DNA from 2 places in the Pseudoalteromonas sp. SWYJZ12 genome. Region 1 is predicted to be linked to the other one. Evidence: predicted binding sites of a transcription regulator. Region 1 holds the regulator's gene; the other holds the start of a gene.
What was found. The regulator NrdR, encoded in region 1, represses ribonucleotide reductase genes. The targets are predictions, from matches to a motif close to AAACACNANATNTNGTGTTT.

Region 1 (3,431 bases):
CATGGTGGTCACTTAACTCACGGTTCTCACGTAAGCTTCTCTGGTAAGCTTTACAATGCAATCCAATACGGACTAGATGAAGCAACGGGCGAAATTGATTACGCACAAGTTGAAGCACTAGCACTTGAGCACAAGCCAAAAATGATTATTGGTGGTTTCTCAGCGTACTCTGGTATTGTTGATTGGGCTAAATTCCGTGAAATTGCTGACAAAATCGGTGCTTATCTGTTTGTTGATATGGCTCACGTTGCGGGTTTAATTGCGGCAGGCGTTTACCCAAGCCCTGTTCCTCATGCACACGTTGTAACTACAACTACGCATAAAACACTTGCAGGCCCTCGTGGTGGTTTGATTATTTCTGCATGTGGCGACGAAGCAATCTACAAAAAGCTTAACAGCGCTGTTTTCCCTGGTGGCCAAGGCGGTCCTTTATGTCATGTTATTGCAGCAAAAGCAGTGGCATTTAAAGAAGCACTTCAACCAGAGTTTAAAGTATACCAAACACAAGTTGTTAAAAACGCAAAGGCAATGGTTGCTGTAATGCAAGAGCGCGGCTACAAAATCGTATCTGACAAAACTGAAAACCACTTATTTTTACTTGATTTAATCGATAAAGATATCACTGGTAAAGATGCAGACGCAGCCCTAGGCAACGCTAACATCACAGTAAATAAAAATTCAGTACCGAACGATCCACGCTCACCATTTGTAACATCTGGTTTGCGTATTGGTTCTCCTGCAATTACTCGTCGTGGTTTTAAAGAAGAAGAATCAAAAGAGCTTGCTGGCTGGATTTGTGACGTACTAGATAACATCACTGATGAATCTGTACAGGTGCAAGTTAAAGAAAAAGTAAAAGCAATTTGTGCAAAATTACCTGTTTACGCTTAATTGCATAAGCGGCAGTAATTTAGAGCACATAAGCCCTAATTTTTGCTAAGATAAAAGACCGCTATTTAGCGGTCTTTTTTGTTTTAAAACGGAAGTACCGAGCTATGCATTGTCCATTTTGTACCGCAAAAGATACTAAAGTTATTGACTCACGCCTTGTTGGCGGAGGCCATCAAGTTCGCAGGCGTCGTGAGTGTAACGACTGCCACGAGCGCTTTACTACATTTGAAGGCGCTGAACTGGTTATGCCTCGTGTTATTAAACAAGACGGCAGCCGCGAACCATTTAACGAAGATAAATTATTAAATGGCTTAAATCGCGCACTCGAAAAACGCCCAGTGAGCACAGAGCAAGTAGACGAAGTAGTGAATATAATAAAATCGCAACTACGCGCAACGGGTGAGCGAGAAATTTCAAGCCATTTGGTGGGTGAATGCATTATGGAAGCCCTCAAAAAGCTCGATAAAGTAGCGTACGTAAGATTTGCCTCTGTTTATCGCTCGTTTGAAGATATACGCGAATTTGGCGAAGAAATTGCCCGCTTAGGGGAGTAATACCAATTTTATTAAAAACATGATCATTCTATCGCATTAAATAGCGCACTCACTGCGTTAAAAATTATTCATATAGAACAACTATATGTCATAATTTTCGCCTTGTTATTGCGCTATTTTCTTAGCGCTATAATAGACCACTTATTTAACGCAATTGGTATAATAAATGCTTAACCAAGTTCCTTTTACAGAACATGATGAAATGTATATGGCACGCGCCATAGAACTTGCCAAAAAAGGCCGGTTTACTACCACGCCTAACCCTAATGTTGGCTGTGTATTAGTTAAAAATAATCAAATAATTGGTGAGGGTTTTCATCAATTAGCAGGTCAAGGCCATGCTGAAGTAAATGCACTGGCAATAGCTGGTAATAGTGCACAAGGTGCAACGGCTTATGTAACGCTTGAACCGTGTAGTCATTATGGGCGTACGCCACCGTGTGCTGAAGGCTTAAAAAAGGCGGGCGTTGTAAAAGTAATTGCCGCTATGGTTGATACAAACCCACAAGTTGCAGGCAAAGGCCTTAAAATACTGAGCGATGCCGGTATTGAAGTTGCTTATGGATTACTTGAATCACAAGCTCGCGCACTTAACGTTGGCTTTTTTAAGCGAATGGAACAAGGCTTACCTTATGTGACCTGTAAAATGGCAGCAAGCATAGATGGTAAAACAGCGCTTAAAAATGGGCAAAGTAAGTGGATCACAAGTCCCGCTGCTCGCCAAGACGTACAATTATACCGAGCGCAAAGCTGCGCTATTTTAACCGGTGCCGATACCGTGTTAGTAGACGATGCTAAACTTAATGTGCGACTAAGCGAGTTGCCTTGCACGCTACCTACCGATTTACCGCTTCGCCAGCCCGTGCGTGTTATAATTGATTCACAGAATCGTTTAACGCCCAACCTTGCTTTATTTAAAATCCAAGGTGATGTAATAATATTTACGACTAAGGTTGATAAATCACTGCAATGGCCGCATTTTGTAAAGCATATTGAAGTAAGTGAAAGTAACGGCAAAGTTGATTTACAGGCTGTTTTAGAAAAGCTTGGGCAACTGCAGTTTAATAATGTTTGGCTTGAGAGCGGAGCAACACTTGCTGGTAAAATGACAGAGCTTGATTTAGTTGACGAGTTTGTTTTTTATTTGGCGCCTAAATTAATGGGCCATGATGCAAAAAGTTTAGTTAATTTTCCTGAATTGACGAGTATGCAAAACACCGTTGATTTAACATTTAATGAATGTGCGCGCATTGGTGACGATTTACGTATCACCGCGTTAAAAACTCATTAAAATCACTTAATAAAAAGAGTAGCGCTATGTTTACTGGGATAATAGAAGCCACAGGCAAAATTGCTTTATTACAAAAAAAACAAGGCGACTTAGCCATTCGTATCCAAAGTGCTGACCTTGATATGGAAGACGTAAAGCTAGGCGACAGCATTGCAACCAATGGCGTTTGCTTAACCGTAGTTGATAAACATATTGACGGTTTTAGTGCTGATTTATCTAACGAGACGATTGGTTTAACCGGTTTTGCTCATTATGTTTTGGGTCAAACAGTCAACCTTGAAAAAGCTATGCAGCCGGTTTCACGTTTAGGTGGTCATTTAGTATCTGGCCATGTTGATGGCATAGCAACTATTACAAGCATTACAGCAAACGCTCGAGCAACAGAGTATTGGCTTACAACCGAAGAAAATTTAATGAAATACATCCCGTACAAAGGTTCGGTATGTATTGATGGTATAAGCCTGACAGTAAACGCTGTAGAAGGTAATAAATTCAAATTAACAATTGTCCCACATACGAGTGAGCAAACCACAATTGCTCACTTTAAAGTAGGCACTCAAGTTAATTTAGAAGTCGATCAAATTGCACGTTATTTAGAGCGCCTTATAAAAGGTGCAGAGCAACCAACAGGCTCTGATATTTCGATGAGCTTACTCGCTAAAGCGGGTTTTATTAAATAACGAAACTGATAACTT
Region 2 (3,431 bases), on a different contig from region 1:
TAATGCCTTGTGAATACGTTGTTTCGTTAAACTTAGGACAGGCACCACGCTCTTTAGCAAGCTCGTTTGATGCTTTCATCAAGTAGTATTGAATCGCTTCAAATGTTTTATGAGTCAGTGCATTTGCGCTGCCATCTGAATAACGCTTACCGTTTTTAGCTAGGTAGTATGCGTAGTTAATCACGCCTATACCTAACGTTCGACGACCCATAGTTGCATTTTTAGCAGCCGGTACTGGGTAGTCTTGGAAATCAAGTAAGTTATCAAGTGCGCGTACTGCAAGTTCTGCTAGCTCTTCAAGCTCATCAAGTGATTCTATTGCACCTAAGTTAAACGCAGACAGTGTACAAAGGGCAATTTCGCCTTCTTCGTCATTTACGTTATTAAGTGGCTTAGTTGGCAATGCAATTTCTAAACATAAGTTAGATTGGCGAATAGGCGCAACTTTAGCAATGAACGGGCTGTGTGTATTACAGTGGTCCACATTTTGTAAATAAATACGACCTGTACTAGCACGCTCTTGCGCAAACATAGAGAAAAGCTCAATCGCTTTAATGCGTTTTTTACGAATCGATTCGTCTTGTTCGTATTTTACGTAAAGCGCGTCAAACTCAGCTTGGTCTTCAAAAAATGCATCGTAAAGACCAGGCACATCTGATGGGCTAAATAACGTAATGTAGTCGTCTTTAATTAAACGAGAGTACATTAGTTTATTAAACTGTACGCCGTAATCTAGGTGACGAACGCGGTTGTCGTCTACACCACGGTTATTTTTAAGTACAAGTAGGTTTTCTACTTCTAAATGCCAAAGCGGGTAGAACAATGTTGCAGCGCCGCCACGTACACCACCTTGCGAACAACTTTTAACAGCTGTTTGAAAGTGCTTATAAAAAGGAATACAACCTGTGTGGTACGCTTCGCCGTTACGAATATGGCTACCTAGCGCACGAATTCGACCAGCATTAATACCAATACCTGCGCGTTGTGAAACGTATTTAACAATAGCTGACGACGTTGCATTGATTGAATCAAGGCTATCGCCACATTCAATTAATACACACGAGCTAAACTGGCGAGTAGGTGTACGTACACCCGACATAATTGGCGTTGGTAGAGATATTTTAAATAACGATACTGCGTCGTAAAAGCGCTTAATGTAAGAAACGCGTGTTTCACGCGGGTAGTCAGAGAATAAGCTCGCTGCTACTAAAATATATAAAAACTGTGCACTTTCGTAGATTTCACCCGATACACGGTTTTGAACGAGATACTTACCTTCAAGCTGTTTTACAGCCGCGTAGCTAAAGTTAAGATCGCGAGAATGATCAAGGTATGCATCAAGCTCGTCTAATTCTTGCTCTGTGTAATCTACTAATAAGTGAGCATCGTAGCGTTTATCGCCAACCATTTTTGTTACGTGGTCAAATAAACGTGGTGGCTCAAATTGACCGTACGCTTTTTTACGTAAATGGAATACAGCTAAACGTGCAGCTAAGTATTGATAATCAGGCGATTCTTTTGAAATCTGATCCGCTGCTGCTTTAATGATGGTTTCGTGAATGTCTTTAGTACGAATACCGTCGTAAAACTGAATGTGCGATTTTAATTCAACTTGCGAAACCGAAACGTTGCTTAAACCTTCGGCGGCCCATTCAATAACGCGATGGATCTTATCCAGATCAAGAGGTTCTTTGCGCCCGTCACGTTTGCTTACAGATAACTGTTGGTTCATTTGCCTGTATTCCTTGGGAATTATGTATTTTGACCAATGCTTTATGCCTCGCCGAAGCAAGGTACATACTCATTTATTATAGGTTTCACCGTATTGGCGAATTTAATTGAATAACATTTGGCCACAATATCTGGTGTTGTTCAATTTAGAGATCACAAGATAGTGTGGTCTGAGTTGTTTTGCAAGGGACATAATTGCCCCTGTTTGTGGATAACTTTGGGATAACGCATTTGTGTTAGTAGACACTCACCTTCGAACAATCATTTAAGTTGAAATATGCAAAAATCAACTAATGATCTGCTAAATTTACTCATTTTAAAAATAAATTTTGACTGCTTTTTTTATCAGCAAGCTTTGTGTGAAAACTAACACAATCACAATATATAGTGTTTATTAATTAACATAGCACTATATATGGTTTCAGTGCACTATCTAAGTGAGTTGTTTAGTGTTCATGGTTGAACGCTTTTATAAATAAAAAGCATAATTAGAGGGAAGATATAGAAATGGGCTAAAAGATAGCCCATTTAAATTTATACAAAGAGCATGCTGCTCAGTGTAATAATTTTAAAAATACCTATTATTACACTTTCTGATATTTCTATAGATAAACTGAACTTCAATTTTAGTTATCCTAAATCTGAGTTAGTCACTTGCTGAGAATATAAGAATAAGTTACGCTCAAACTTCCAAACTTGGGCACTTTCTTAAAACTCGAGCAAGTGTCTTTGCTAACATCATATTCAAAATTTGAGTATGGTGTTAGCCCCTCCACTTAATTGAAATATCAATCCCATCAAAGTGTTAATAAAACTCTAATGTGGTCTGAGTTGTTTTGCAAGGGACATAATTGCCCCTATTTGTGGATAACTTCGGTATAGCGTATTTGTGTTAGTAGACGCTCACACTTAAACGACCACTCAACCAAAGGCGTTTAAAAAGTAAACTAATGATCTGCTAAATTTACGCATTTTAAAAATAAATTCTGACTGCTTTTTTTATCAGCAAGCTTTGTGTGAAAACTAACACAATCACAATATATAGTGTTTAATAATTAACATAGCACTATATATGGTTAAAACCATCAATTGGGCTTAGCCAGTTAAAATTGGCTTCCCAAGCTATCGCTTCATCTTTACTTGGAATGTAACCCCAAAGTGCCGTTGCGGTATGCATACCTGCCGCTTTGCCTGCTTGTATGTCACGCTGTGCATCACCAATGTATAAACATCGGCTTGGTTCTACCTGCATAAGCTTTGCACAATGTAGCAGTGGTAGAGGTGATGGCTTAGCTTCAGCTAATGTGTCGCCACTTATTACTACACTGGCATTTTTTAATGCGGGAATAGCTGCCACTAAAGGATCGGTTAAAAACCCTGGTTTATTAGTCATGATCCCCCACTTGATCTTTTTCTGATCAAGGGCGATAAGTAACGATTCAACTCCGCTGAAGCAACGTGTGTGATTTGCTATGTTTGTGGCGTACTCGTCAACTAATTGCTTTATAAGCTCGCTTTGGGGTTGTTTAGCCCATAATTCTTTAAAACCAGCCTCTAATAATGCGCCTGCGCCGTTAGATGCCGCAGGACGGTATATATCACTACTAACAGGTTCTATTTTATTGCTAATAAGGACTGCGTTTAAAGCGGCACCTAAATCATCAGCTGTGTCGAGTAGGGTGCCGTCTAAATCAAATAAA

Region 2: a site for NrdR is predicted at 1,852-1,871, ahead of nrdA (class 1a ribonucleoside-diphosphate reductase subunit alpha). Genes of this name have one in related genera too.

Annotation. Positions count from the first base shown of each region.
Region 1 is NZ_JADYXH010000025.1:23,881-27,311, forward strand. Features, by position in the region: gene glyA (serine hydroxymethyltransferase) at 1-891, shown strand, start outside; gene nrdR (transcriptional regulator NrdR) at 996-1,445, shown strand; gene ribD (bifunctional diaminohydroxyphosphoribosylaminopyrimidine deaminase/5-amino-6-(5-phosphoribosylamino)uracil reductase RibD) at 1,612-2,736, shown strand; gene I6F42_RS18235 (riboflavin synthase) at 2,763-3,416, shown strand.
Region 2 is NZ_JADYXH010000003.1:406,560-409,990, forward strand. Features, by position in the region: gene nrdA (class 1a ribonucleoside-diphosphate reductase subunit alpha) at 1-1,732, opposite strand, end outside; gene I6F42_RS06140 (HAD family hydrolase) at 2,798-3,431, opposite strand, start outside.